2 regions of the Mesorhizobium sp. WSM4310 genome follow, and region 2 is predicted to be linked to the other one. Evidence: riboswitches for the same ligand, from Rfam matches in the RefSeq annotation. Region 2 holds a riboswitch; the other holds the start of a gene.
The links. Region 2 has a riboswitch for S-adenosylmethionine ahead of FJV80_RS12465 (homoserine O-acetyltransferase). Riboswitches for the same ligand answer to the same signal wherever they lie in the genome.
Positions count from the first base shown of each region.

Region 1: linked by a shared signal. The riboswitch ahead of FJV80_RS30180 (O-succinylhomoserine sulfhydrylase) and the one ahead of FJV80_RS12465 (homoserine O-acetyltransferase) in region 2 are both predicted to bind S-adenosylmethionine.

Region 1 covers NZ_VFTA01000044.1:6,690-21,990, reverse strand. The annotation lists gene FJV80_RS30240 (hypothetical protein) at 1-136, shown strand, start outside; gene FJV80_RS35385 (hypothetical protein) at 432-686, shown strand; gene FJV80_RS30230 (hypothetical protein) at 710-991, shown strand; gene FJV80_RS30225 (hypothetical protein) at 1,080-1,313, shown strand; gene FJV80_RS30220 (hypothetical protein) at 1,288-1,497, shown strand; gene FJV80_RS30215 (protamine-2 (modular protein)) at 1,756-2,100, opposite strand; gene FJV80_RS30210 (LysR family transcriptional regulator) at 2,206-3,195, opposite strand; gene chvE (multiple monosaccharide ABC transporter substrate-binding protein) at 3,507-4,580, shown strand; gene mmsA (multiple monosaccharide ABC transporter ATP-binding protein) at 4,742-6,274, shown strand; gene mmsB (multiple monosaccharide ABC transporter permease) at 6,271-7,557, shown strand; gene araD1 (AraD1 family protein) at 7,847-8,839, shown strand; gene FJV80_RS30185 (2'-deoxycytidine 5'-triphosphate deaminase) at 9,089-10,183, opposite strand; SAM riboswitch at 10,322-10,399, shown strand; gene FJV80_RS30180 (O-succinylhomoserine sulfhydrylase) at 10,456-11,646, shown strand; gene FJV80_RS30175 (ceramide glucosyltransferase) at 11,680-12,831, opposite strand; gene apaG (Co2+/Mg2+ efflux protein ApaG) at 13,060-13,452, shown strand; gene FJV80_RS30165 (Hsp33 family molecular chaperone) at 13,490-14,521, opposite strand; gene argF (ornithine carbamoyltransferase) at 14,651-15,301, opposite strand, start outside.
Region 2 covers NZ_VFTA01000009.1:60,713-76,013, forward strand. The annotation lists gene FJV80_RS12390 (hypothetical protein) at 1-333, opposite strand, end outside; gene ftsE (cell division ATP-binding protein FtsE) at 523-1,182, shown strand; gene FJV80_RS12400 (ABC transporter permease) at 1,175-2,167, shown strand; gene FJV80_RS12405 (YdcF family protein) at 2,278-3,003, shown strand; gene FJV80_RS12410 (pyridoxamine 5'-phosphate oxidase family protein) at 3,022-3,654, opposite strand; gene FJV80_RS12415 (DUF1348 family protein) at 3,736-4,206, opposite strand; gene FJV80_RS12420 (LysR family transcriptional regulator) at 4,314-5,216, shown strand; gene FJV80_RS12425 (1-acyl-sn-glycerol-3-phosphate acyltransferase) at 5,331-6,119, shown strand; gene FJV80_RS12430 (LysE family translocator) at 6,138-6,764, opposite strand; gene FJV80_RS12435 (aldo/keto reductase) at 6,852-7,799, opposite strand; gene FJV80_RS12440 (gamma-glutamylcyclotransferase) at 7,923-8,444, opposite strand; gene FJV80_RS12445 (DUF2125 domain-containing protein) at 8,598-9,596, shown strand; gene FJV80_RS12450 (sugar kinase) at 9,603-10,532, shown strand; gene FJV80_RS12455 (prephenate/arogenate dehydrogenase family protein) at 10,529-11,464, opposite strand; gene hisC (histidinol-phosphate transaminase) at 11,488-12,597, opposite strand; SAM riboswitch at 12,757-12,834, shown strand; gene FJV80_RS12465 (homoserine O-acetyltransferase) at 12,941-14,110, shown strand; gene metW (methionine biosynthesis protein MetW) at 14,169-14,786, shown strand; gene FJV80_RS12475 (macro domain-containing protein) at 14,789-15,256, opposite strand; gene FJV80_RS12480 (DUF1330 domain-containing protein) at 15,256-15,301, opposite strand, start outside.

The DNA.
Region 1 (15,301 bases), on a different contig from region 2:
CCCTCTAGTTCGGATGATCCTGACAGCCTACCGCAGTGACTTTTTCCCCATCCTTTTACTCCTTGCGGGCTATACGCTGTTTGCGTTGGGTGCGGCTCTGTTCGTTCTTCTAGTGTGGATCGTGTATGCTGCCTAGAAAGGCGCAAAATAGGGTGCCGTCAATCGGAGCTTCCTAGTAGGACTTTCCAGCCCGCATCTGGCCCGAGCAATGGCAAGCCGTGTTTCCGTCCTCGCGTCCTTTGTCTGGGCCATGTTGTCCGCCGCGATAGTAGCCCCAAAAGTAATGTTATCACTGACTTATATCACGATTGGATAAAAGCTCGACAAGGCTGGCCTTGAAGGAATGGTATCGAAGCGCCGCGACAGCAAGTCCGCGGCGGCCCGTCGACGACTGGCTGAAGGCGAAATGCTACCCGGTCGATGAATACGAGTTGCTCGGCGTCGAGCGCAAGGCTCGAAAGCCGGCCTTTGCCCTGATGGCGGATCGGGCGACCGGCCGCTATGTCGGGTCGGCCTTCATCAATTCCAGCCGGGCCATGCGAAACGGGCGGCTGAGGCCAGGCATTCCGGGCGAAGAGATCGATGAAGAAATTGGCACGATCTACATATTCATGATGCAGGGATGCGCTAGTGGAGCGCTGGGAACCGAGTTCGGTAATCCACGTTTTTTCCCAAGGTCATGCTGAATGACCCAACGACGGAGGAAACAATGAATATCAAGATGCTCACAATGGGCGCGATGGCGCTTGCGATGATGACCGGTTCGGCTCTTGCCGCCGGCAACACATCTGCACTCGACGATCCGGCAAAGATGTCGCCGTTCTTCACCGATGCCGGCATGAAAACTTTGAAGACGGAAAAGGATTTCAAGGCCGCATGGACGGCTATGAAACCCGATGAACAGAAAGCGGTGTTGAAAGATTGCGGCGATACCACGCTCAACAAGTCGCACGCAGATTTCTGCGCCATGGCAAAGAAGATGGGCGGCTGAATCTAGGACTCGAAGGCGGGCCAGGTCCGCCTTCGAGTAACTGCGGCTCGGCGTCGAGCGCAAGGCTGGAAAGCCGGCCTTTGACCTGATGGCGGATCGGGCGACAGGCCGTTATGTCGGGGCGATCCCAGAGCGGTTGTGGGAGCGCATCCGGGAGCACGCCGGGCCGGCGCCGAAGGGCATGAAGCATCCGGCGACGCAATGGGTGAAGCCCGCAATCATCGGCCGGATAAAGCACTTGCGCGGCGAAGAAGACTTACGGCATGGTTCCCTTCAGGATTTGCGGGAGGAAGATCATGCCAATTCGGCGAAAGGCGACTGAAGCCGGCATTTTCGACGCAACCGAATTGGCGCTCTTCGGCAGGGTTTTCGACAAGCTGAAACTTGAGCATCCGCCACCGGACACCCTCGACATGATCGCATCGCGGGTTATCGCAAACTATATGGCCGGCATCAAAGACGAGGCTGAACTCGTCTCGCTTTCGCGATGGCCGCTCGGTCGCTAGGGATCGTCGAGGCGGCCCGGCCAGCCTTCAGGTTGACACAGGATGACTAGCCGGGCCGCGCCGGCCGTTTGAGGAAGCCGGGCGAAGAGCCAAAATCCTACTCTCCTGTCGTCTCATTTCAATTGAAAATGAATGTACGATTTTTACGGTGTTGTGATTACCTAAAGCAACTTGCCCGCGCGCATCATGGCCCGGGCAATGGCAAGCTGTGTCTCCGTCCTGGCACGCAGCGGTGGCCGGCCTTTCGTCAACGGGTCGTCACAGCCAGACGCGGAGCCACACCCGCTCGCGCCAGCAACGCACATGACGGCGTCCATGGCGCCAATACCGACGGCAAACCCTTCTCCAGCCGCGGCGCCGCCGCCGCCTCTCTCCGTAATAGCGATCTCCGTAGTAGCGATGATGCCAACGACGGTGAGAGACCTTTTCCACTTCGAGGTCGTCATCGCCTTCGAAGACAGCCGGATCCGGCTTGTCTAGTTCATCGAGAATTCCGTCGCCCTGAGGAATGCCGGCAACCGCGCTGCCAGGTCCGGCTATGCCCGCAAACGCCACGGCCCCCGCAACGCCCAGCATTCCTGTGAGAAACAACCGACGTTTCATCAAAACCTCCCGAGTTGTTGACATCGGCATCTCGTTCCCTCGCCCTAAACGAGCTCCAGCGAGCATGCCGTTTGGCCTGAACGTGTGACTGCACTTCTTGTTCCATCACCCCACTTCGCGCAGGATGAAATCGTGCAGCATCTTGGCGGCTGGCGACAGCGCGCGATTCCTGACCGTGATCAGGCTGTAGGGCCTGACCTCGATGTCGAACTCGGTCTGGACGACATCGATGGCGCCGGCGAGTCCGTCGGGATTCTGGATGAATTTCGCCACCTGCACCGAGACCGGCGCGATGGCGTCGGACTGCGCTACCATGACCAGCGTCAGGAGCAGCGAACTGGTGTTGAGGATCCGGTCCGGCAGCGCGATGTTGCGGTTGAGGAAATTGCTCTCCATCGCCTGACGCAAGGGCGAGCCGCCCGACTGGAAAACCCAGTCATAGGCGGCAGTGTCTTCCAGCCGCACCACACTGCCCCTGGTCAGCGGGTGGCCACGACGCACGATCAGGCAGGCTTTCTCGACGCCGATGACACGCGATTCGAACAGCCGCGGATTGAGATCGTCGGGGATGCGCGCAATGATGAAATCATGGCGCGAGGCGATCAGTTCGCGCGCCAGCACATTCGAGGTCTCGACCTGCATGGTGATCTCGATGCGTGGATAGATGCGGCGGATTTCGCGGATCGCCGGCACCGCCAGTTCGATCGCCGGCGCCGTCACCGCACCGAGAAACACGGAACCGCCCTTGCCCGCCTTGAGCTCGGAAATCTCGCGATCGACCTCGCGCATCTCCAGCAGGATCGAACGCGCACGCCTGGCCAAGGCCTTGCCGTAGGGCGTGAGCGTGATGCCGCGCGGCAGCCTCTCGCACAGCTTGACCGCGAGCACCGCCTCCATCTCGGCAATCATGCGCGATGCCGCCGGCTGCGAAATGTTCATGACCTGCGCCGCCGCGCTCACCCGACCGTGATCGTCGAGCGCGACGATCATGCGCATATGACGCAGGCTGAGGCCGCTGCGCAGCAGGGTTTCCCCATCGCCTGGGGTCTCGTTGTAATCATTTGAACCCGCAGCCGGATTCCGTAACGCCGCCATGGTTTTTCCTGCCTCCGCCCGCGGCCCGCCGGCATTTGCCAGCAACCCGTCAAGCGTCATAACATATACCACTTGCGGTATAGCAACCATCAAAGATCGCATTTGACAGTTATGGCAAAAGGACGGCAACGTCAGCCCGTTCCGAGACGCAACGGTCGCCGACGATAAAATCGTATCGATTGAAATCAGCGGCTCGGGGCCATGGGAGGATACCGGAGATCGATATGACGGCAGCAGTGCGTCGGCACTTCTGCACGATTGCGCGGCCCGCGACCCCCGGGGTGCTGCGTCCATCAACCAGGGAGAGTTACGTGAAAATCATCAAGACACTGGCCGCAGTCGCGGCGCTTGGCATCGCTGCCATGACCTATTCGTCGGCGCACGCGGCCGACAAGGGTCTCGTCGGCGTGCTGATGCCGACCAAGACTTCGCAGCGCTGGATCAATGACGGCGACGCCGTCAAGTCCCAGCTCGAGGCTCTCGGCTACACCGTCGACCTGCAATATGCGCAGGACGACATCCCCAACCAGCTCAGCCAGCTGGAGAACGAAATCACCAAGGGCCCGAAGGCGCTGATCATCGCCTCGATCGACGGCACCACCCTGTCGGATGCGCTGCAGAAGGCAGCTGACGCGGGCGTCGTCGTCGTCGCTTATGACCGCCTGATCAAGAAGACCGCCAATGTCGACTATTACACCACCTTCGACAATTTCGGCGTCGGCGTGATCCAGGCGAATTCGCTGGTCAAGGGCCTCAAGGAGCGCTTCCCGAACACCAAGCCGTGGAACGTCGAACTGTTCGGCGGCTCGCCCGACGACAACAACGCCTTCTTCTTCTACAACGGTGCGATTTCCGTCCTGCAGCCGCTGATCGACGACGGCTCGATCAAGATCAAGTCCGGCCAGACCGGCATGGACAAGGTCGGCACGCTGCGCTGGCTGGCGGCAACCGCCCAGGCGCGTATGGACAACCTGCTGTCGGCCAACTACTCGGACGGCAGCCGCGTCGATGGCGTTCTGTCGCCCTATGATGGCCTGTCGCGCGGCATCACCGCCTCGCTGCGCGCCGTGGGCTACGGCACGGCCGCTCAGCCCTGGCCGATCGTGACCGGTCAGGACGCCGAGACCGCCTCGGTCAAGCTGATCATCTCGGGCGAGCAGTATTCGACCGTGTTCAAGGACACCCGCGAACTGGCCAAGTCGACCGTCGAACTGGTCGACAAGGTGCTCTCGGGCGGCAAGCCTGACGGCCTCGACACCAAGACCTACAACAACGACGTCAAGGTCGTTCCCTCGATCCTGCTGACGCCGCATGATGTCGACAAGTCGAACTACCAGAAGCTGGTCGTCGACTCCGGCTACATCAAGGCCGAAGACCTGAAGTAATCTCTGTTACGAAATCTGGGGTCCTGCGCGACGCAGGGCCCCTTTTCGTTCACAAGCGACCCCGGTATTGTTACTGCCGGCCTAGAGCAATTCCAGGAAACGCGCGTAACGCTTTCCCCTGGGAATTGCGTAAAAACAAGAATGTCTAGGAGCTTGCCCTGATGACCTCGACGATTTTGGAGATGCGCGACATCACCAAGACGTTTCCCGGCGTGAAGGCGCTGTCGAATGTCAACCTCTCCGTCGAGGAAGGCGAAATCCACGCCGTGGTCGGCGAGAACGGCGCCGGCAAGTCGACGCTGATGAAAGTGCTGTCGGGCGTCTATCCCGCGGGCACATATGAAGGCCAGATCATCTTTCAAGGCCAGGAATGCCAGTTCAAAGGCATCCATGACAGCGAACACAAGGGCATCGTCATCATCCACCAGGAGCTTGCGCTGGTGCCGATGCTGTCGATCGCCGAAAACATTTTCCTCGGCAACGAACACGCCAAATACGGCATGATCGACTGGGACGCCAACGAGGCGCGCACCAGCGCGCTGTTGAAGAAGGTGGGCCTCAAGGAGGACCCCAAGACGCTGATCACCAATATCGGCGTCGGCAAGCAGCAGCTGGTCGAGATCGCCAAGGCGTTGAGCAAGGAAGTCAAACTGCTGATCCTCGACGAGCCGACCGCATCGCTCAGCGAGAAGGACAGCCAGGCGCTGCTCGACCTTTTGCTCGAGTTCAAGCGGCAAGGCATGACCTCGATCCTGATCTCGCACAAACTCAACGAGGTGAACCGGGTCGCCGACAAGGTTACCGTCATCCGAGACGGGCGCACCATCGAGACGCTGGCCAAGAAGGATATCTCGGAAGACCGAATCATCACCTCGATGGTCGGCCGTTCGCTCGACGACCGCTATCCGCCGCGGGAACCAAAGATCGGCGAGGTCGTCTTCGAAGTGAAAAACTGGTCGGTCTATCACCCGATTCATGCCGAACGGCAGGTGATCAAGGGCATCGACATCAATGTGCGCAAGGGCGAGGTGGTCGGCATAGCCGGGCTGATGGGCGCCGGCCGCACCGAATTCGCCATGAGCCTGTTCGGCCGCTCCTATGGCCGCCACATCAGGGGCGAGGTGCTGCTCAAGGGCAAGCCGATCGATGTCTCGTCCGTGAGCAAGGCGGTCGAACACGGCATCGCCTACGTGACCGAGGACCGCAAGACTTACGGTCTCAACCTGATCGACCATATCAAGCACAACATCACGCTTGCCAATCTCGGCGGCGTGTCGCGTCACAGCGTGATCGACGATCTGGGCGAACTCGCCGTTGCCAACGATTATCGCAAGAAGACCAACATCCGCGCTTCGAGCGTCTATCAGATGACGGGCAATCTTTCCGGCGGCAACCAGCAGAAGGTGGTGTTGTCGAAATGGCTGTTCGCCGATCCGGATTTGCTGATCCTCGACGAGCCGACGCGCGGCATCGACGTCGGCGCCAAGTACGAAATCTACACGATCATCGCGCGTCTTGCCTCGGAGGGTAAGGCGATCGTGGTCATCTCGTCGGAAATGCCGGAATTGCTCGGCATCACCGATCGCATCTACGTCATGAACGAAGGCCGCATCGTCGGCGAAATGCCCGCGGCGGACGCAAGCCAGGAAAAAATAATGCGCGCCATCGTTCGGGGAGAAGGAAAAGCAGCATGAGCACCGACAGCGCCCCCGCCCCGCAGGGCAACATCGCCGAGGACCAGCGTCCACGCATTGCCGTCTCGGCGCTGACGACGAACCTGCGCGAATACGGTCTCATCATCGCGCTGATCGTCATCATGCTGTTCTTCCAGTTCACCACGTCGGGAACGCTGTTCAAGCCGGTCAACCTCAGCAATCTGGTGCAGCAGAACTCGTTCATCATCGTGATGGCGCTGGGCATGCTGCTGGTCATCGTTTCCGGCTATATCGACCTCAGCGTCGGCTCGGTCGCCGGTTTCATCGGCGCCCTGGCGGCAAACATGATGGTCATCTGGCAGCTCGGGCCGCTCAGCAATCCGCTGGTGGTTTCGATCGTCTGCCTGATCGTGGGCGGCCTGATCGGTGCGGCGCAAGGCTATTGGATCGCCTATCACCGAATACCGAGCTTCATCGTGACATTGGCCGGCATGCTGATCTTCCGCGGCATCTGCCAGGCGCTGCTGGGCGGCGGCTCCTCGGTAGGCCCGCTTCCAGACGGCTTCAAGGCGCTGAGCTCCGGCTTCATCCCGGACGTTATCGGCCCGCTGACGTTGATCCCGCCCACGGTGAACGCCGCCGGCAAGACCATCGTGGGCAGCGGCCTGACGCTGCACATGACGACGGTCGTGCTCGGCCTGATCGCCGTGCTGGCCTATGCCTATTTCGGCGTGAGGACACGACGCAAGCGCGAACGCCACGGCTATGAAGCCGAGCCCTTCCCCCTGTTCGTCGTCAAGACGCTGGTCGCCAGCGCGCTGGCGCTGTTCCTGGTCTATGAGTTCGCCAGCTACAGGGGCCTGCCGGTGGTGCTGCTGGTCATGGGCGTGCTGATCTCGCTGTTCGTCTTCGTCACCAAGCGCATGACCATCGGTCGCCGCATCTACGCCATGGGCGGCAATCCCAAGGCGGCGCAGTTGTCGGGCATCAACACCGAGCGGCTGACGCTGCTGGTGTTCATCAATATGGGCGTGCTGTCGGCGCTGGGCGGCCTGATCATCGCGGCTCGCCTTGGCCAGGCCGTGCCGGCGGCCGGTCTGGGCTCAGAGCTCGACGTCATCGCCGCCGTCTTCATCGGCGGCGCCTCGGCGATGGGCGGCGTCGGCCAGGTCATCGGCGCCGTGGTCGGCGGCTTCATCATGGGCGTGATGAACAACGGCATGTCGATCATGGGCGTCAATGTCGACTGGCAGCAGGTGGTCAAAGGTCTGGTCCTGCTCGGCGCCGTGATCTTCGACGTCTACAACAAGAACAAGGCCTGACAGGAACAATTCCAGGAAAGCGCATCGCGGTTTTCCCACGGGAATTGCGTAAAAACAAAATACCGGGAGCGGACCGAACCGCTCCGGCGAGGCAACGAGGAAGGCATACGGGTCACATCGCGGCGCTGCCGGCAACCGACCGGCACGAAGAAGTTCCCTCAAGGAACCAGGCCCCGCGAGCGCAATCCGAACGGAGAATTTCACCCGTGGCATGGGCGACGTCCCAGCCGCGCTTGGGAAGGTTTGCCGCGGCGGCAGCCATGCCAACGCACATGAGAGAGGATTGATCATGCTGATCTCGCAGATTCTCGATGACGCCGAGACCATCCGCGTCGTTGCCCGCAATGGCGGCAAGACCCGGATCATCAACGGCGCCCGCAGCGTCTATTCGCTGGCGATGGAGGCGGCCCGCACCGGCGTCGGCCTGGCCACCCTGATCGAGCGCAAGGGGCTCGGCGAGACGGTCGACCTCGATGCCGCCTACAAGAAGGGGCGGCTGTTGTCGCCGATCAATCACCCCGACCCGGCGCATCTGCACCTCACCGGCACCGGCCTGACCCATCTCGGCTCGGCGGCGACGCGCGATTCCATGCACAAGAAGCTCAGCACCGATGGCGAGGAGCAGCTCACTGATTCCATGAAGATGTTCCGCATGGGACTGGAGGGGGGCAAGCCCGCCAAGGGCCAGGTCGGCGTGCAGCCGGAATGGTTCTACAAGGGCAACGGCACGATGGCCGTGGCGCCGGGTGCCGCACTCCTGTCACCGGCCTTCGCCAAGGACGCCGGCGAGGAACCAGAGATCGCCGGCATCTATGTCATCGGCGATGACGGCGCCGCCTTCCGCGTCGGCTTCACGCTGTCGAACGAGTTTTCCGACCACGTGACCGAGCGGGTGAACTATCTCTTCCTCGCCCACTCCAAGCTGCGCAACGCCTCGTTCGGACCGGAGATCCTGATCGGCGACCTGCCTTCCGACATCCGCGGCACCTCGCGCATCGTGCGCGACGGCAAGACGCTATGGGAAAAGCCGTTCCTGTCGGGCGAAGCGAACATGTCGCACACCATCGCCAATCTGGAACACCATCACTTCAAATATTCGGCGTTCCGCCAGCCGGGCGACGTGCATGTGCATATGTTCGGCACCGCGACACTGTCCTTCGCCGACGGCGTCAAGACCGAGGCCGGCGATGTGTTCGAGATTGAGGCCGGGGATTTCGGCCTGCCGCTGCGCAACCCGCTCGAGATCGAAAAACCAGTGAAGGTGGCGGTGAAGGCGCTTTGAGATAGCGCCAATATCCTGGGAGAGAAAATGAACGGGATGGGGCTTGGTTTCATCTTAGCGGGCTTGGCCCTATCCCTCGCCTGTTCTTCCTCCGTGGCTTACAGCGCCGGGCGGCGCCTGCCGCCGACAGGATCCATTTCGAGATCTGCATTTTCTTGTTCGCCTTGAGCGCCGCCATACCGGCGACCGACAGGCCAGCCACGCATGATGTGCCGGCAGGCAAGTATCTTGCCTGGCGGCAATCGGGGTTCAGCGCGCGGCGCGGAAATGCTTGGAGAGCTTCAGGCCCTGTGCCTGGTAGTTGGAGCCGAGATCGGTGCCGTAGAGCGCCTGCGGCCGCTTCAGCATGTGCTCGTAGACCAGCCGGCCGACGATCTGGCCATGGTCGAGGATGAACGGCACTTCGTGGCTGCGCACTTCAAGCACCGCCCGGCTGCCGGTGCCACCGGCCGCCGAATGGCCGAAGCCCGGATCGAAGAAGCCGGCATAATGGACGCGAAATTCGCCGACCAGCGGGTCGAAGGGCGTCATCTCGGCAGCATAGAGCGGCGGCACATGCACCGCCTCCTGGCTGACGAGAATGTAGAATTCGTCCGGATCGAGCACCAGTTCGCCGGCACCGCTCTTGTGGATGGGTTCCCAGAAATCGACGACGTCCTGCGCGGCGCGCTTGTCGACATCGACAAGGCCGGTGTGATGCTTGCCGCGATAGCCGACCAGCCCGTCACCGTCGCCCTTGAGATCGATCGACAGCGCGATGCCGCCGCCCGAAATATTCGGCGGCTCGGTGGCGACCAGCATCTGCGCGCGGTGCAATTCATGCAATTCGGCTTCCGAGAGCAGCGCGTTGCCGGTGCGGAAGCGGATCTGCGACAGGCGCGAGCCGGTGCGCACGACGATCGGGAAGGTGCGCGGGCTGACTTCCAGGTAAAGCGGACCGTTGTAGCCGGCGGCGATCTTGTCGAACTCGTGGCCACGGTCGGTCATGACGCGGGTGAAAATGTCGAGCCGCCCGGTCGAACTCTTCGGATTGGCCGAGGCGGACACGGTTGGGGGCAGCGCAAGGCTTTCCAGCAGCGGCACGATGTAAACACAGCCCGTTTCCAGCACGGCGCCATCGGCGAGGCTGAACTCATGCAGCTTCAGCCGATCGAGTTTGTCGGCAACCCGATGATCCGGACCCGGCAGGAAGGACGCCCGCACCCGCCAGGCCTTGTCGCCGAGCCTGAGATCGAGGCTGGCCGGCTGGATCTGGTCGGCATCGAGCGCGCGCGGCGACTTCAGCGCGCCGGACTGGAACAGCGCCGAGATATCCTGATCGGGAAGAATGCCTGTCTGCCGCAAGGCTCCGCTCCTAGGCCAGACGATTTTCCTGCCGCAGGTTCTCCCCGCAAAACCGTGAAACAGTTTTGCGGAACCTGCTTGGTACAAACCTCTTAATGAAGCCGGCAATTGACGCAAGCGTGGTACGGGTCTAAAGGGTCGTTATCCCGTGGTGATTTGGCCGGTCGGCTTGCAGCCACGTTAAACAAGTCGCTAAAGGACCGTTGGCCGCGAGGCCGTATGGACCGGTTGCGACTTTCGCGACCGGTTTTTTTGTGTCTGGAACAAAAGCAATGAGCAGCAAGAAGCGCAACTGGAAGCCTCAAACAGCCCTCGTGCATGGCGGAACCCTGCGTTCCGGCTTCGGCGAGACCTCCGAGGCGATGTACCTAACCCAGGGCTATGTCTATCAAACGGCGCAAGCCGCCGAAGCCCGCTTCAAGGGCGAGGAGCCGGGCTTCATCTATTCGCGCTACGCCAATCCGACCGTCGACATGTTTGAAAAGCGCATGTGTGCGCTCGAAGGCGCCGAGGATGCGCGCGCCACGGCATCGGGCATGGCGGCGGTGACGGCGGCCCTTCTTTGCAGCGTCAAGGCCGGTGACCACATCGTGGCGGCGCGCGCGCTGTTCGGCTCCTGCCGTTGGGTGGTCGAGACGCTGGCACCGCGCTACGGCATCGAGGCGACGCTGGTCGACGGCACCGATATCGCCAACTGGGAAAAGGCGGTCAGGCCCAACACCAAGCTGTTCTTCCTGGAAAGCCCGACCAATCCGACATTGGAAGTGGTCGACATCGCCGCTGTGGCTGCGCTCGCCAATTCGATCGGCGCGCGGCTTGTCGTCGACAATGTCTTTGCCACGCCTCTCCAGCAGAAGCCGTTGCAGCTCGGCGCGCATATCGTCGTCTATTCGGCCACCAAGCACATCGATGGCCAGGGCCGCTGTCTCGGCGGCGTGATCCTGTCGGACAAGAAGTGGATCGACGAGAATTTGCATGACTATTTCCGCCACACCGGCCCCAGCCTGTCGCCCTTCAACGCCTGGACACTGCTGAAGGGCCTGGAGACACTGCCGCTGCGTGTGCGCCAGCAGACGGAGAGCGCCGGCAAGATCGCGGATTTCCTCGCCGAGCAGCCGCAGATTGCCCGCGTCATCTATCCCGGCCGCGCCGACCATCCGCAGGCCGAGATCGTCAAGAAGCAGATGTCGGGCGGCTCGACGCTGATCTGCCTCGACGTCAAGGGCGGCAAGCAGGCGGCTTTCGCCCTGCAGAACGCGCTCGACATCGTGCTGATCTCGAACAATCTCGGCGACGCCAAGAGCCTGATCACCCATCCGGCGACGACCACGCACAAGAATTTGAGCGAAGAGGCGCGCGCCGAACTCGGCATCGGGCCAGGAACGCTCAGGCTGTCGGTCGGCCTGGAGGATACCGACGACCTTCTGGAAGACATCGCCCAGGCGCTGAAGGCCGCCGAATAGGGAGCCGTCGAGGCAGCGTCGTCCGCGCCGCGATCAGGCGCGCGACGACGCATCTTCCAGTTCGGCGGCCTTGGTGCCGATGATTATCGCATTGCCGCGCCAGTCGACGGCGCCGCCGAGCCAGCCGCGCGCCCACATGGTTGGAAGCATCAAGTCCCGCGCAATCATCGCCGCGACCGTGCGCGGCGACAGGTGCCAGCCCTCGGACCAGGCCAGGGCGCATTCCGGTAGATAAAAGGCCGCCAGCACGGCGATGGCCGTCAGCGGCAGGCTGAAGCCGGCGCTTGCCGCCGCAACCAGCGCAAGCGCCAGCGGCACCACCGCGCCCGTCAGGATTTCCGGCGCGAAGAACCGCGGGAAGGTTACGCGGCGCAGGCGCGCCCAGCGGGCCTGGCGTGACCAGATCGTGCCAAGCGTGCGCCTGCCAAGCGGCTGCTCGAAGGGTGCCGCGACGAGATTGACGCATAGGCCAAGCCCATTGACCAGCTTGGTCGCGGCGGCGTCCTCGGCGATTTCGGCGGCCAGCGCGCGGATGCCGCCATTGGCATCCAGCATCGGCTTGTTCCACAACATGCTCTTGCCCTGGGCGAAGCCAAGGCCGAGCGCCTCGCCGGCATATTGCCAGCGGGCCTGCAGCGTGTTGAGGAAGGCGCATTCGACCTCGGCCCAGAAGCCCTCCAGCCGCGAGCCGATCGGTGTCGAGCAGACAAGGCCGGTATCCGGCTGCCACGCCGCCATCAGATGCTGGATGTAGTCTCTCGGCATCAGCACGTTGGAGTCGGCGAGGACGACCCAGTTGTGCCGCGCGGCTTCCCAACCCTTGACGCAATTGTTGAGCTTGGGATTGGCGCTGACGCGGTCGTCACCGATCAACAGCCGGGCCGGCACTTTTGGAAAGCGGCCAAGGGCGGCGCGGATCAACCTGACCACCGGATCGTCGCCATGGGCAACGCAGAAGATCAGCTCGTAGCGCGGCCAGTCGAGCGAGAAAGCGCGCTCCAGCGTCTCCTGCGTGAACGGCTCGACGCCGCGCGAGGGTATGACGATCGATACCGGCGGCGATTTGCCGGCCGGCGGTGCGATCGTGGTGCGCCGTCTCAGCTGTGAGGCGGCGAGCAGAATGCTGGCGAGGTTTGAGGCAATGAGAGCGGACGACAGCGAGGCGGTTATGAGAGTGAGTTCCATCGAGATCCGGTCACTCCAGAAAAACCAGCCGGTGTGGCGGCCGTTTTCGACAGTTCGACAGAGCGCCCGAGTCGCCCGGCATTGGTCGGCGCACCCCATCATTGTCATGTGTCACTTAAATGACATTCTTTGCCGGCACCTGCGTTTCAAGACGAGGCGCGACAAGACGCGCTCGTTGATCTGCTCGCCGGGAGCGCCGAAAGGTATCGGATCGTTTTGGAGCCGCTTATGTACCGCGCCGTCACGCGCAACATCGAAGTGCAGGTCAGGCCGTTCTACCTCGAGGACCGCTCCGATCCTTCCGAGAACCGCTATGTCTGGGGTTATCAGATAACGATCGACAACCAGTCGGACGAATTCGTGCAGCTTCTGTCGCGTTATTGGCACATCACCGACGGTGCCGGCCGGGTCGAGGAAGTGCGTGGCCCGGGCGTCGTCGGCGACCAGCCCGAACTCAATCCCGGCGACAGCTATCAATACACGTCCGGCTGCCCGCTCTCGACGCCATCAGGCATCATGGTCGGGCACTACACGATGCGCAACAAGCGCGGCGAGACTTTCGACATCGCCATCCCGGCATTTTCGCTGGATCTGCCGGGGACCAGGCGTACGGTGAATTAGCGTCCTTCTCCCCGTTTTACGAGGAGAAGGACTGGCTTTATTGCGCGGCAAATTCCGCCGGATCGAAGTCGTACTGTGTCGAGCAGAATTCGCAGGCGACGTGGATGCCGCCCTCCTCGGTGCTGTCCTTGATCTCCTGCGCGGAGAAGCCCTCGAGGATGCCGCGGATCTTGTCGCGCGAGCATGAGCACTGGTCGGCGACGGGAACGCCGCCGAAAACCCGCACGCCATGCTCGTGGAACAGGCGATAGAGCAGCCGTTCGGTACCGATCGTCGGATCGATCAGCTCAGTCGGCTCGATGGTGCCGAGCAGCGCCAGCAATTCCTGCCAGGAATTGTCGGTGGGATCATGGATCTCCTCGCGCGGATCGCCATCGCCGCCGTGCAGGTCCGGAACGCGCATGCGATCGGACGCCTGCGGCAGGAACTGCGCCAGGATACCGCCGGCGCGCCATTGTTCGCGCGCGCCGCCGACGCCGGGCGTCAACAGCTTGGCCACGGACAGCCTGATATCCGTCGGGATCTGCTCCGACTGGCGGAAATAGGTGCGCGCCGCGTCTTCCAGCGTTTCGCCGTCGAGCTGGACGATACCCTGATAGCGCTGCGTATGGGCGCCCTGGTCGATGGTCAGTGCCAGCACGCCGCCGCCGAGCAGTGTCTGCTGGGACGTTTCGCCTGCGGCGACCAGTGCCTCGAGGCGATCGGCATCGAAGCGCGCATAGGCACGCAGCGCCGACGGCGTGGTGAAATCCGCCACCAGCATGTCGACCGGCCCATCGGTGCGGGTCTGCAGGATGAACTTGCCCTCGAATTTGAGCGAGGTGCCGAGCAGCACCGTCAGCACACAGGCTTCCGCCAGAAGGCGCGCGACCGGCTCGGGATAATCGTGGCGGCTGAGAATGGCGTCGAGCATCGGCCCGAGTTGCACGGTACGGCCGCGTACGTCGAGCGGGCCGACCTCGAACGGCACGACATGGTCGTCGCCGGCATAGCCGAACTCGCCGAGTTTGGGGTGATGTTCAGTCACTTGATGCGTTTCCAACATGACAAAGCTCCAGGGCGCGGCCATGCCGCCCCCTGGGGTGCATGCGTCCAAACGCGCTTGATTTGCGTGATGCGGCGCAGATAGGCATCGCGCCTCCGCAGATCAAGCGCCCGGACCTTTCAAACCCCAAGCCACTTCAAGCCCCAAGATACTTCATGCCCCAAGACACCAGGCAAGCACCGCCTTCTGAGCGTGGAGCCGGTTCTCGGCTTCGTCGAAGACCACCGAATGGGGTCCGTCGATGACCTCGTCGGTGACTTCCTCGCCGCGATGCGCCGGCAGGCAGTGCATGAACAGCGCGTCCGGCTTGGCATGCGCCATCAGCTTGGCATTGACCTGGTAGGGCGAGAAGACGTTGTGGCCGCGGGCGCGATGCTCCTGACCCATCGACACCCAGCAATCGGTGACGACGCAGTCGGCCTGGTCGACGGCTTCCTCGGGCGAACGGGTGAAGTGCAGCTTGCCGCCATGCGCCTTGGACCAGTCGATATGCTTCTGCGCCGGCTCGCTGCCTTCGGGCACGGCGACGTTGAGGTTGAAGCGGAACCGTGCCGAGGCCTCGAGCAGCGAATGCAGCACATTGTTGCCGTCGCCGGTCCAGGCGATGGTCTTGCCGGCCACCGGACCGCGATGCTCCTCGAAAGTCATGATGTCTGCCATCAGCTGGCAAGGATGGGTGTCATCCGTCAGCCCGTTGATCACCGGAACCGTGGCGTTCTCGGTCAGCTCCAGCAACCGTTCATGCGAGGTGGTGCGGATCATGATCGCGTCGACATAGCGCGACAGAACCTTGGCGGTGTCGGC
Region 2 (15,301 bases):
CACCAGCGCATGTCCGCCGGAGACCCAGAAAGCGGCCAAGGCGGCACCGACGCCGGCGATCCAGAAGATCGGCCCGCCGCGCGCGGCCGGCGGCCGTTCCGCCGGCGCTTCCGGCTTGCGCAGCATGTCCATGCCCTCGATGGACGGCGTGGCAATCAGGCGCGGCGGTGAAACGCTTTCCACGGCGGGGACAAAGCGCGGCATCACTTCATAGTCGGCATCGACGATATCAGCCGCCGGGCCGCGCACGATCCGCTCCGCCGCGACGATTGCCGGAGGATCGGTCATGATTTCGCCGGAAACCGGGCGCGCGGTTCGTTCGTCAGCCATCATGGCCCCGTTATTGCGCGTGTTCGCTTTTCGTTTCTTTTGCCTAAACAAAAATGGTTAACGCTTCCCCACCGGAGCCCTCGTGACGCGCCGAAACAAGCCAGAAATTAACCGCCGGTTAACCATGCCGGCCGATGGTCTTTTCGCAGAACAGGCAGGCTCAGCACTGCCAGGAATTTCAGGTCGTCGAAATTGATTCGCTTCGAAAATGTCGGCCTCCGCTATGGCATGGGTCCGGAAATCCTCCGCGACATCTCCCTGCACATCCCGGAGCGCTCCTTCCAGTTCCTGAGCGGACCCTCGGGCGCCGGCAAGACGACGTTGCTGCGGCTTCTGTTCATGTCGCTGAAGCCGACGCGCGGGCTGATCACCATTTTCGGCAAGGACCGTTCGCGCATTTCGCGCACCGAACTGCCGCATCTGCGGCGCCGCATCGGCGTGGTGTTCCAGGATTTTCGCCTGCTCGACCACATGACCACCTATGAGAATGTCGCGCTGCCGCTGCGCGTGCGCGGGCGCGAGGAAGCAAGCTACCGCACCGATGTCACGGAGCTGCTGAAATGGGTGGGGCTGGGCGAGCGCATGCATGTGCTGCCGCCGGTCCTGTCGGGCGGCGAGAAGCAGCGCGCCGCCATCGCGCGCGCCCTGATCGAGCAGCCCGAGATCCTGCTCGCGGACGAACCGACCGGCAACGTCGATCCGCCGCTGGCGCGGCGGCTGCTGCGGCTCTTCATCGAGCTCAATCGTCTCGGCACCGCCGTGGTGATCGCCACCCATGACCTTGGCCTGATGGAACAGGTCGATGCGCGCCGCATGATCCTGGCCGGCGGAAGGCTGGACATCTATGACTGATCTGTCCGCCGAACGCCTCGAAGAGCATGAGCTGGAAGCCGAGGCGGCTGAAGCAAGACCGCGCGCCCAGCGCCGAATGGCGCCGATCGTCCCGGCGCAGAACATCGCCGGCCGGGCGCTCGTCCTGGTCATCGCCATCATGACCTTCCTGTCCTGCCTGACCTTCGGCGCGGTGACGCTGGTGCGCGACACCGCCTCGGTCTGGGAGAACCAGATCTCGCGCGAGGCGACGATCCAGATCAAGCCGGCCGACGGCCTCGACATGGAGGCCGCCCTTGCCCAGGCCTCGCAGATCGCGGGCGAATTCCCCGGCGTGAAGTCGACAAGGATCATCGACCGCGATGCGACCGCCAGGCTGCTGGAGCCATGGCTTGGTTCGGGCCTCAACATCGACGAGCTGCCGGTGCCGCGCCTGATCATCGTCACCATCGATGAGAACAACCCGCCCGACTTCGCCGCCATGCGCGCCGCCATCACGCCGAAACTGCCGAGCGCGTCGCTCGACGATCACCGCACCTGGGTCGACCGGCTGGTGGCCATGGCCCGCACCACGGTGACCATCGGCATTGCCGTGCTGGCGCTGATGCTGTCGGCGACGCTGCTGACCGTGGTGTTCGCGACCCGCGGCGCCATGGCCGGCAATGGCCACATCATCGAGGTGCTGCATTTCGTCGGCGCCGAGGCCGCCTTCATCGCGCGCGAATTCCGCCGGCATTTCCTGGTCACCGGCATGAAGGGCGCGGCCGCCGGAGGTGCTGCGGCGGTGCTGGTTTTCATCGTCTTTTCCTGGTGGTCGTCACGCAATATGGCGACGCCGCAGGCCGACCAGGCGACTGCCCTGTTCGGCAATTTCGCCATTGGGTCGGCGGGCTATCTCGGCGTCGTCCTCATGGTGCTGGTGATCGGCGCGCTGACGGCGGCAACCTCGCATGCCACCGTCGTCGCCTATCTCAGCGACATCGATGTTCGCCAACCCGACGCATGAAAGGCAACTTGCTCTGGCGGAAATCGAAGCAGGATGATCACGGATGGAGAAACGACGTAACGCAAAGTGCGTCTTTTACCTACCCAAGGCCGCATTTCAGGATTAACCATATGGCCATGGACGTGCGGGATTCGACCGGGACGGTTGGACAGATGCCAGTGGTGGTTGCGCGTCTGCGCGACCATAGCGGGATTAGCCGTTTAAAGACCGCAGTGCGGATATCCGCGCTCTCCCTCCTCATTTTCGCAACCCTGTTTGCCGGCGGCTTCGGCTGGTTCGCCAACAAGGTCGCCCATCTCACCACGCCAGCCAATCCGGCCAAGGCCGATGCCATCATCGTGCTGACCGGCGGCCAGTCGCGCCTTGACGCGGCGATGGATCTGCTGGCATCCGGCAAGGGCGAGCGGCTGTTGATCAGCGGCGTGCATCCGTCCGCCAGCCGGCGCCAGCTCCAGGCAGCCACCGGCGGCGACAAGAACCTGTTTTCCTGCTGCGTCGACATCGACCGTGCCGCGTTGGATACGATCGGCAATGCCGAGGAAAGCGCCAAATGGGTCGAGAGCCACGCCTATGGCACGGTGATCCTGGTCACCAACAATTACCACATGCCGCGCAGCCTGCTGGAAATGGGCCGCCTGCTGCATGGCGCCAAGCTGGAACCCTATCCAGTGGTCAATTCCAATCTCGACAATGGCGGCTGGCTGACCAAGCCGCGGGCGTTGCGCGTGCTGTTCACCGAATACACCAAATACCTGCTGGCGCTGGCGCGCGGCATCGTGCCGGTGAAACCGACCCCGGACGGCATTGCGCTGGCCGAGACCGCGGCCGGCGGCTGAGCCCCCGGCGTTCCATCATCATTCCTTGTCTGTCCCCTTCGACACGGCCTTCAGGCGGCTGACCTCCTGCTCGAGCTGTTGAATGCGCCTGTCCCGCTCCCCAAGCGCTGCCGCCACATCAGCCGCTTCGAAGCGCTGCGGGATGTGTTGCGGGCAATTGGCATCCCAGGCCGAGACGGTGAACAGGATGATCTGCTCGGGACGTGCCTTGTAATCCTGCGGCATCAGCCTCGCCATCAGCTCGGCATCGTTCTCGACGACGCGCGCCGTGCCCCAGATCTTGATGCGCTGGCGCAGCATGTAATCGATCAGGAACAGGAAGGCGCGTGGATTGTCCGCCAGATTGCCTTGCGTGATGAACTGCCTGTTGCCGGAAAAATCCGCGAAGCCGATCGTCTTTTCGTCCAGCACCTTGAGAAAGCCGGCCGGGCCGCCGCGATGCTGGATGTAGGGCTGGCCATCGCCATTGGCCGTCGACAGGAAGACGCTGGTCTGCATCTCGATGAAGGCGGCAAGGTCCGGCGTGATGACAGCCTGCCAGCCACCACGCTCCTCGACGCGGGCGTAGGACTGGCGCGAACCCTTGCGCGCCTGGATCGCCTTGACGGTCGGCGTGAAGGCGACATCGCTGGTGAAAGCATGCGCGTCCATCGAAACCTCCTTGCCTGAAACCGGCTTCTAGCCGACGCAATTCCGGACGGAAAACCGCTTCACACTTTTCCTGGAACTGCTCTAAAGCCCGAGCGCCGACAAAGTCGGATGGTCGTCCGGGCGACGCCCCAACGGCCAATGGTACTTGCGATCAGCCTCGCTGATCGCCAGGTCGTTGATGCTGGCGATGCGCAGACGCATCAGCCCGTGCTCGTCGAACTCCCAGTTCTCATTGCCATAGCTGCGGAACCAGGAGCCGCTGTCGTCGTGCCATTCATAGGCGAAGCGCACGGCGATGCGGTTGCCGTGGAAGGCCCAGATCTCCTTGATCAGCCGGTAGTCGAGTTCGCGGCTCCATTTGCGCGTCAGGAAAGCCTGGATGGCATCGCGGCCCTGCAGGAATTCGGCGCGGTTGCGCCAGCGGCTGTCGATCGTATAGGCGAGCGCCACCCGTGCCGGATCGCGCGAATTCCACGCATCCTCGGCCATGCGGGCCTTTTGCGCGGCGGTCTCGGCGTTGAACGGCGGAAGGGGTGGGCGACTTTCAGACATGAGAACTCCATGGCGCGGCTCTGCTGCGAACTGACATATAGCCCCTTCCATTCCTGAAATGGAGATGGCATATTTGCAACCGTTCCTTCCATTTTCTGGAAGAAGTTGTGGATCGTCTCGAAGCCATGTCGCTCTTCGTCGCGGCGGTGGAGGCCGGCAGCCTTTCCGCCGCGGCCCGCCGTTTCGGCATTCCCCTGGCGACCGTCAGCCGCAAGGTTTCCGATCTTGAGCGCCATCTCAACACCCGGCTCCTGAACCGTTCGACGCGCCGGCTGACGCCGACCGATGCCGGCGAAGCCTATCTTGCGGCCTGCCGCCGCATCCTTGATGACGTTGGCGAGGCTGAACGCGGCGCGGCCGGCGAGTACAGCGCTCCGACCGGTGAACTGGCCATCACCGCGCCGGTCGTGTTTGGCCGTCTCCATTTGTTGCCGGTGGTCACCGGCTTTCTCTCGGCCTATCCCGACGTGGATATCCGCCTGACCCTGGCGGACCGCATAACCCGCCTGGTCGAGGACCATTTCGACCTCGCGCTGCGCATCGGCCAGTTGCCGGATTCGAGCCTGATCGCCATTGGGGTCGGCTCGATTCGCCGCGTTGTCTGCGCCAGCCCGGCCTATCTGGCCGAACACGGCACGCCCACGACCCCGGAAGATCTCGGCACCCACAGTTGCATCACCTTCGAGGGACTTTCCTCCGCCGCCCCTTGGAGCTTCGCCAGAGGCAAGACGGACGTCACGGTGCAGGTCCGCTCGCGCCTTCAGGTCAACACCGCCGAGGCGGCGATCGATGCCGCGGTTGCCGGCGTCGGGCCGACGAAAGTGCTTTCCTATCAGGTGGATGCCGCCGTGCGGTCCGGCAAGCTGCGCATCCTGCTGCAAGAGTTCGAGCCGGAACCGTGGCCGGTGAGCCTGGTGCATGCGGGCCACGGCCTGCTGCCGGTCAAGCTGCGCGCCTTCCTCGACTTTGCCGCACCGCGTCTGAAGGAGCGGCTGGCGCGATTGGAGTAGCGTGCCTGCGCTGGCGTGAGCCATGCTTCAGCATCGGCCGGGACACTGCTGCGCCATTTCCTTTTTCCCCGCGCTTGGTGTAACCAACGCACACTTCCTCACCGGACCTCCCCCATGCTCCATGTCAGATCGCTGGCGTTCAATTTCGCCTTCTACGTCAATCTGATCGTCCAGATGATCCTCTGGACCCCTTATTATTTCCTGTCGCCCCGCCACCGCGCCTGGTTCGTGCCGAAATTCTGGTCACGCACCTGCATGTGGCTCTATGACAAGATCGCCGGCACCAAAAGCTACATCACCGGGCAGGAAAACCTGCCGGAGGGGTCCTTCATCCTGGCCCCCAAGCACCAGTCGTTCTGGGATGCAATCGCCTTCTTCCCCTTTCTCAAGGACCCGCTCTACATCCTCAAGCGCGAGCTGACCTGGATCCCGTTCTTCGGCTGGTACATCATGAAGATGCGCATGATCCCGGTCGATCGCGGCAGCCGCTCAAAAGCCTTGAAGGCAGTGGTCGCGGCGACCAAGGAAGAGATGGCGCGCAACCCGCGCCAGCTGATCATCTATCCCGAGGGCACGCGCCGGGCGCCGGGCGACGAGCCGGCCTACAAATACGGCATCGTCGAAATCTACGCGCAGTTGGGCGTGCCAGTGGTGCCTGTGGCCCATGTCGCCGGCCTCTATTGGCCGCGCCGCAAATTCCTGCGTTATCCCGGCACCATCAAGGCGCGTTTTCTGCCGCCGATCCCACCGGGCCTCGGCAAGGACGAGTTCATGGCGAGGCTGATCGGCGAGACGGAAGCGGCTTGCGACCAGCTCCTCATCGAGGCATCGCGCGCCCCCAACCCGCCCGCCTTCCCGCCGACGGCGTTGAAGCGGCTGCGGGAGCTCGGCGCGAAGGCCTGAACGCCTCCAGCCAGGCGATCAGCCGTAGACGGCCAGCAGCGTGGTCAGCACCAGCGTCGCGGCAAAGATCAGATTGATGATCCGCGAAGCGATAGGCCTGCGCAGGAAGCGCGCGAACGCCGCACCGGCAAGCAGCCACACGGCATGGATGACAACGATCATCGCCGCCAGAACCGCCAGCTTCAGCCATAGGCCGAGTTCCGCGCCGTCCTGGCTCGACGAGGCGCCGGCGAACACGGCGGCGATCGCCACATAGGCTTTCGGGTTGGCGACAGCCAGCAGGAACCCGGCCAGCCAGGTCGGGCGCGCAGCGTCGGCCGTGCGCGCCGCCCGCGGCGGCGCCGTGGCGATCCTGAACGCGAGATAGAGGATATAGGCTGCCGAGGCGACAACCAGCACCGGCGCCAGCTTCGGCATCGAGCCAAGCACCGCCATGATCCCGGTCGCCACGACCAGCAGCACGGCGACCGTGCCGAGAACGATCCCCAACGTGTAGCGCACAGAATCGCGCAGACCGAAGGCGGCGCCAACAGCGGTGACGCTTATCGTTGCCGGCCCTGGACTGCCCATGACCACCGTGGCGGCCAGCACCAGGGCGAGCAGAGGCCGCCAAAGCTGCGGCTGCGAAAGAAGCGGCTCGGTCATCGCACCCTCTGTCTTGCCAATGGCGAAGGACGCTATGGCAAGACGGGAGCGTGGTCTTGGACGTTCGTGCGTGGGGCGGCCGAAGCCTCAGTCGCTCGCTTTGTCGAGCTCGGCCATGTCGTCGGCGGTCAATTTCAACGACGCCGCCTTGATCAGGCTGTCCATCTGGCTGGGCTTGGTGGCGCTGGCGATCGGTGCCGTGACACCTGGCCGCGCGATCGCCCAGGCAAGAGCGACTTCCGCCTGTTTCGCCGAATGCTTGGCGGATATGGCATCCAGAGCGGCCAGAATGCGCATGCCGCGCGCATTGAGATAACTGCCGACGCCCCCGCCGCGTTCGCTTTGGCCGAGATCGGCCTCGCTGCGGTATTTGCCGCTCAGGAAACCCTTGGCCAGGCTGAAATAGGTGATGACGCCGATATCCTCGGCCACGCACAGATCGCGCAACGGCCCATCGAAGGAGGAGCGGTCGTAGAGATTGTATTCCGGCTGCAGCACCTCATAGCGCGGCAAGCTGCGCAGGCTCGCCACATCGAGCGCGGCGCGCAATTGGCCGGCGTCAAGGTTCGAGCAGCCGATATGGCGGACCTTGCCCTTGGCAAGCAGCTTCTCATAGGCGCCAAGCGTCTCCTCATAGGGCGTGGCCGGGTCCGGCCAGTGCGACAGATAGAGGTCGATGACATCGGTCCGCAGTCGCTTCAGCGAGGCCTCGACGGCCTTTTCGATATAGGCGGCGGAGAGGTCCTTGTGCCCCTGCCCCATATCCGAGCCGACCTTGGTGATCACCACGACCTTGTCCCGGTTGCCACGGTCCTTCATCCAGTTGCCGATGATGGTTTCCGATTCGCCGCCCGTGTTGCCGGGCACCCAGCGTGAATAGGCGTCGGCCGTATCGATGGCGTTCAGTCCGCCCGCGACGAAGCGGTCGAGCAGGTCGAAGGAGGTTTTCTCGTCGGCGGTCCAGCCGAAGACGTTGCCGCCCAGAACCAGCGGCGCGATGGAAAGGTCGGTGCGACCGAGACGGCGTTTCTGCAAGATGGTTCTCCGTGATGATTGGGTTGGGGCGCATGCCCCCCGCTGGCTGGGTTCGGAGCCTAAGCTAGGTCGTCCCGCGTCGAGGTCAAAGGCCTGACCGCCTATTTGAGCAGAGCCAGTGCTTCACGATGGCGCTATCCCCCGTGCCACATCCTCCAGCCAGTGGTCGCGGATACCCAGTGCCTCCAGATGCTTCAGCGTGCTGAGCACATAATCCTCGTTGTTGCCGGATTGGCCGGCGGCGCCGCGCACCACCGCCGCCGCATGCGCGGCATCCAGCGCGCCGGCATATTGCTCATGCTTGCGGTCGACGATGTAGGCGACCGCTTCGACCGTGCCGCCGCCGTCGAGGCGGACCTTGAGCGTGCGCTCGAGATAGACGCTGGTGACGAGTTCGCGCTCACGCAGATAGGCGATCACCTCGTCGCGTAATTGTCCAGGCACGCGGAAAGCCAGGCCGACGCAGGAGCCGCCATGGTCGAGGCCAAGCACCAGCCCGGGCCGCTCACGCGTGCCACGGTGCACGAAGGAATAGACACACAGCGAGCGGCGATAGCCGTGCAAATGGGCGCGCCGCGTCTCGACATGTGCGAAACCCGGCCGCCAGATCAGCGAACCGTAGCCAAACACCCAAAAATCGCCCATATCGCCGTGCCTGATTGCAAAAAGAATGGCCACACCGCACCGGAATCCGGTGTTTTTCCGTCCGTCCCCGGCTACCTATTCGTCAATGTCTACCAAGTGTTGTCGGAATCGAAGGTCCGTCCACCAACACCGTGGGTTAATGAGAGCCAAAGCATGACGTCAAGTGACGAACGCCAACCAAAGTCCCGCCGCGGCCTGTTCTGGCTTGCGGCGTTCATCGTTGTGCTGTTCGCCATCTACAGCGGCGGCTGGTTCTATCTGGCCAACAGGGTCAGGACCGAGGCCGACAAGGCGGTCACCACGCTCAACAAGAGCGGCATCGAAGCCGGCTGCGCCAATCTCCAGGTCAGCGGCTATCCCCTGAGCTTTACCGTCTCTTGCGACAATCTGGCGTATGAGGACGATGCCAAGAACATCGCGGCCTCGGCCGGCTCCTTCAATGCCGTCGCCCAAATCATCCAGCCCTTGTCGCCGGTCGCCGATCTGCGCGGTCCGCTCAGGACCTCCGTCCCCGGCATGGTGCCGCTGTGGATCGACTGGGACAATCTGCAGGCAAAGGTCAAACTGTCATGGCCGCTGCCGCAGCGCATCGCGCTGCAAGCGGAAGGCCTGTCGGGCCAGACCGATCCAGCCGACGACACCGATCCGGTGGAACTGTTCAGCGCCGGCAGGGCGGCCGGCCAGCTGCAGCCGAACGGTCAGGACGTCGATTATGTCGGCAGCTTCACCGATCTGGAAATCGACCCGGATGCGATCGGCGGCCGCGTGCTGCCGGCGCTCGATGCCAGCGGCGACGCCACGCTGAAGAATGGCGTCGCGCTGATCGGAACGCAGGTGAAGAGCCTTCGCGGCCAAAGGGTCGAGATCCGCAACCTCGATTTGTCGTCAGGCACGGCGCGAGTCACTGTTTCCGGGCCGCTGTCGGTCGACGCCGAAGGCCTGGTCGACGCAGATCTGATGATCAGGATCAAGGATCCGAAGGCCGTGGCGGCCATTCTGGCCGGTGCCATACCCGAGCAGAAGAATGCGATCGAACAGGGTTTTGCCGCGCTTGCCATGCTCGGCAGCGAACCGTCGATGCCGCTGAAAGTGGTCAAGGGCAAGGCCTCGCTCGGCTTCATCCCGCTCGGCAAGATCAAGCCGGTGCAATAGCGCGCCATGCCGGGACCCCCGAGGCTCCTCAGTGTCGGCGCGCTGACGCTGGACACCATCCTGCGTGTCGAGACGCTGCCCACGCATCAGGGAAAGTTCATCGCCGCCGATGGCGTGCAGATCGCCTCGGGCATGGCCACCAGCGCTGCCTGCGCCGCGCATCGGCTGGGCGCCGAGGTGTCGCTGTGGGCGAGCGCCGGCGACGATCCGGTCGGCGATCAGCTGATCGCCGGGATCGAGGCCGAGGGTTTCGACTGCAGCTATGTCCGCCGCGTCAGCGGCGCCCGCTCGGCATTAGCCTCGATCCTGGTCGACGCGCATGGCGAGCGCATCATCGTGCCTTTCTATGACAGCCTGGCCCAGGCCGACCCCGGGGCATTGCCTTTCGCCGACATCACGGCATTCGATGCCGTGCTGGTGGACGTGCGGTGGCCCGGTGCAGCGACACTTGCCCTCGAGGCGGCGCGCGCGGCCGGTCGGCCGGCAATCCTCGATGCCGATACGGCGCCGCTGGCGGTGCTGGAGCAGCTGTTGCCGCTGGCCTCGCACATCGTCGCCTCGGAGCCCGCCGTCCGCATCATCTGCGGCCAGGCGCTGGATCTGGCGAGCGCTTGCACCGAAATGGCTTCCCGCACCGATGCGTTCGTCGCCGTCACCGGCGGCGCGGCAGGCACCTGGTGGTTCGATCGCGCGGCGGGATTATCCCGCCATGTCGCGGCGCCAAGGATCAAGGCGGTCGACACGCTCGCCGCCGGAGACGTCTTTCACGGCGCCTTTGCCGTCGGATTGGCGGAGGCCATGCCGGTCGAGCAGGCCTTGCGCTTTGCAAGTGCCGCCGCCGCGCTCAAATGCCTGCGCTTTGGCGGCAGGCTCGGCGCGCCGGATCGGGCCGAGACGCTGGCCATGGTCACGGCGACCTGGCCCGAAACAGCCTAGTTCTTCGACGGATGCTCCACCGCCTGGCGGCCGAAATCGGGCACGTCGATATCCTGGCCAGCCTCGATGATCGAGCGGCGCACGGCGCGGGTGCGGGTGAACAGGTCGAACAATTTATCGCCATCGCCCCAGCGGATCGCCCGCTGTAGGAACGCCAGATCTTCCGAGAACCGCGCCAGCATTTCCAGGATCGCATCCTTGTTGTGCAGGCAGACGTCCCGCCACATGGTCGGGTCGGAGGCGGCCAGACGCGTGAAGTCGCGAAAGCCGGAGGCCGAATATTTGATGACTTCCGTCTTGGTCACCGATTCCAGATCGTCGGCGGTGCCGACGATGTTGTAGGCGATGATGTGCGGCAGATGCGAGACGATGGCCAGCGTCATGTCGTGATGCTGGGGATCCATCGTGTCGATGTTGGCGCCGCAACGGCGCCAGAATTCCGACAGCCTTTCGAGCGCGTCCGGATCGGTGCCCGGTAGCGGCGTGAAGATGCACCAGCGATTGTCGAACAGATCGGCGAAACCGGCATCCGGTCCGGATTTTTCCGTGCCCGCCAGCGGATGGCCGGGAATGAAATGAACGCCATCGGGCACATGCGGCTGCATCTGCGCGATGACCGAGGCCTTGGTCGAGCCGACATCGGTGAGGATGGCGCCCTTCTTCAGCGCCGGCGCGATCTCCTCAGCCACCGCGCCGGACGAGCCGACCGGCACCGAGACGATGACCAGGTCGGCATCGCGGACCGCTTCCTTCGCATCCGTCGTGTAGGAATCGCCCAGCCCAAGTTCCTCCGCCCGCTTCAGCGTCGCGGCACTGCGGGTCGAGATGGCAACGTGGCCGGCAAGGCCCTCGCGTCGGATGACGCGGGCCAGCGACGAGCCGATCAGGCCGATGCCGACCAGCGCGATCTTTTCAAACATCGGTGATGTCATGGTGTTCCTGCTTTTCGGGCGTTCTAGCTTTTCAGGAATGTCGTGAGCGCGGCGACAACGCCGCGATTGGCCTCTTCCGTGCCGACGGTCATGCGCAGCGCGTTGGGGAAGCCGTAGCCGGAAACGCGCCGCAATATATACCCACGCGCGGTCAGATAGTCGTCCGCCGCGGCCGCCGAATGCTTCTGATCGTCGGGAAAGTGAATGAGCAGGAAATTGCCGACGCTGGGCGTCACCCGCAGCCCGAGCCCGGTCATCTCCTGGCTCAGCCAGGTCAGCCAGGTCTCGTTATGCGCCACGCTGCGCTCGACATGGGCGCGGTCGCGGATTGCCGCGATGCCGGCCTCGATCGCCGTCGCATTGACGTTGAAGGGACCGCGGACGCGATTGATGGCGTCGACGATGTGCATGGGCGCATACATCCAGCCGATCCGCGCGCCACCGAGGCCGATCTTGGAGAAGGTGCGGGTCATGACCACATTCTCGGCGCTGCCAACCAGTTCGATGCCGGCCTCATAGTCGTTGCGGCGGACATATTCGGCGTAGGCCGCGTCGAGCACCAGCAGCACATGTTTGGGCAGGCCGGCATGCAGGCGGCGCACCTCCTGGAACGGCACATAGGTGCCGGTCGGATTGTTGGGATTGGCAAGGAACACGATCTTCGTGCGCGGCGTGACGGCCGCCAGTATCGCATCGATGTCGGCCCGCTCATCGGTCTCCTTGACCGCGATCGGCGCAGCCCCGGCCGACTGGATGTAGATCTTGTAGACCATGAAGGCGTGTTCGGTGAAAATCGCCTCGTCGCCGGGCGCCAGATAGGTCTGCGCCAGCAGGCCGAGGATCTCGTCTGAGCCGTTGGAGCAGATGATGTTCTGCGCGTTGAGGCCATGCACTTCCGCGATCGCCTCGCGCAGCCGTCTGGCGGTGCCGTCGGGATAGATGTCGAGCCTGGCGGCGACTTCACGCGCGGCCTCGATCGCCTTCGGTGACGGGCCAAGCGGGTTCTCGTTGGACGACAGCTTGTAGACCTTGGCGACACCGGCGGGTGCGGCGCTCTTGCCCGGCACATAGGCGTCAATGTCCATGATGCCCGCGCGCGGGGTTGGACGTGCCTGATCCGGTGTCTGGTTCATTTTTGCAAAATCCGTCGAAAATGCCTCGCTCCGGAGGCCGCAGCGGAAATACAAGCCGTGGCCGATAATGTCGAGGGGTGGCAGTGGTGCCAGCAGCGGCCCAGATGTCGGCCCGGATGTCGGCATTGACGGCAGGGCGGGCGAGTTCTAGAAGGGCAGCAACAGTTCCGTGGTGATTTGGCCGGTCGGCTTGCAGCCACGTTAAACAATTCGCTAAAGGGCCGTTTGCGTGACGTAACCGGCTTTGCGAATGGCAATGCCGGTTTTTTATTGTCCGCGGCCGGCCGGACGGACGCATCGGCGGCGATTTTTCGCCCGATATGATGCAATAGGTGAGACGAGAATGGCCGCTCTGCGCGCAGGAAAGACCAACAACGAGGCCGACCAGCCGTCGAGCCCGGTGTTGCGCTTCGGGGCGGACAAGCCGCTCAAGCTCGACGCCGGCACGCTGCTGTCGCCGTTCCAGATCGCCTACCAGACCTACGGCACGCTGAACGATGCCCGCTCCAATGCCATCCTCGTCTGCCATGCGCTGACCGGCGACCAGCATGTCGCCAGCACCAATCCGGTGACCGGCAAGCCGGGCTGGTGGGAAGTGCTGATCGGCCCCGGCAGGATCATCGACACCAACCGTTTCTTCGTCATCTGCTCCAACGTCATCGGCGGCTGCCTGGGCTCCACCGGGCCAGCTTCCACCAACCCCGCCACCGGCAAGCCCTATGGGCTTGACCTGCCCGTCATCACTATCCGCGACATGGTGCGGGCGCAGCAGATGCTGATCGACCATTTCGGCATCGAGAAACTGTTCTGCGTGCTCGGCGGCTCGATGGGCGGCATGCAGGTGCTGGAATGGGCGTCGAGCTATCCCGAGCGCGTCTTTTCGGCGCTGCCGATCGCCACCGGCGCGCGCCATTCCTCACAGAACATTGCCTTCCACGAGGTCGGCCGGCAGGCCGTCATGGCCGATCCGGACTGGCATGGCGGCAAATATTTCGAACACGGCAAGCGCCCGGAAAAAGGCCTGGCGGTGGCGCGCATGGCCGCCCACATCACCTATCTCTCCGAAGCCGCCCTGCATCGAAAATTCGGCCGCAACTTGCAGGACCGCGAAGCGCTGACGTTCGGCTTCGACGCCGATTTTCAGATCGAAAGCTATCTGCGCCACCAGGGCATGACTTTCGTCGACCGCTTCGACGCCAATTCCTATCTCTACATGACGCGGTCGATGGACTATTTCGACCTCGCCGCCGATCATGGCGGGCGGCTGGCGGATGCCTTTGCCGGCACCAAGACCCGCTTCTGCCTGGTGTCATTCACATCGGACTGGCTGTTTCCGACCGAAGAAAGCCGCTCGATCGTGCACGCGCTCAACGCCGCCGGCGCGTCCGTGTCCTTCGTCGAGATCGAGACCGACCGTGGCCACGATGCCTTCCTGCTCGACGAGCCGGAACTGTTCGCCGCCATCAACGGCTTCATCGGCTCCGCGGCGCGGGCGAGAGGGCTAAGCGCATGACCCCGGAAAGTTGCAGCCTTTCAGGATCGGGATCATGCGCCGCAAAGGAGACGACATCATGAGCGTCAACGGCAGCCAGCGCGTCGACCTCGAGGTCGTCGCCAATCTGATCCCACCGCAGTCCCGCGTGCTCGATGTTGGTTCGGGCGACGGCTCGCTGCTTGAATTGCTGCAGGACACCAAGCAGGTCGACGGCCGCGGACTGGAACTGTCGCAGCGCGGCGTCAACGAATGCGTGGCGCGCGGCCTCTCCGTCATCCAGGGCGATGCCGACAAGGATCTCGAATTCTATCCCGACAAGGGCTTTGACTTCGTCGTCCTGTCGCAGACCTTGCAGGCGACGCGCAACCCGAAGCTGGTGCTCGACGAATTGCTCCGCATCGGCAACCGGGCGATCGTCTCCTTCCCCAATTTCGGCCATTGGCGGGTACGTCTGTCGCTGTTCGTCAAGGGCCGCATGCCGGTGACGCAGGACCTGCCCTATTCCTGGTACGACACCCCCAATATCCACTTCTGCACCATCCGCGACTTCGTCAACCTGTGCGACGAGCTTGGCGCGACGGTGGAAAAGGCGACCGCGCTCGACGCCGCCGGCCAGAAGATCGGCCTGTCCATGCCCTGGTGGTTCTGGAACTTCTTTGGCCAGCAGGCGGTGTTTCTGCTGAAACGGAGCTGACGTTACGGCGCGTATTCGACCAGCTGGTGGTTCTCGTCCGCAAGCTCCTCATCGATGATTGAAGCAATCGTTGCCCAATCGCCTCCCGCCAGACCCGCGCCAATCCTGGGATAGCCGATCCTCCGGCCGGCGAATCCAGCCTTGACCGCCTTCATGACACTGCGGATGGCGCCATAGTCAGCCTTCACGCCCTGGCCCTGCCAATGGAACTGGGTGTAGCCATTGATGACGTGGAAATTTCGATCTTCGCGCCGGATCTCGGCAACCGAGATAGTACCCAGCTTGGAGCGGTCGCCTTTCACGGTCGCGATATCCGCGGCGTAGGCCTCTGGAAACCGCTGCTTGATGGAAAGGGCAATGCCCTTGCCCATCTGGCATTGGCAATTGCAGCCATGCAGGATCGCGTCGAACTCTCCGTCGAGCGCAAGTTGCAACAGATCGCCACGAATCGTCCGCATGGGCAGTTCCATCAGCCAAGCACATCGGTAGCCTTGTGCGGATGCTCGATGCCGTCA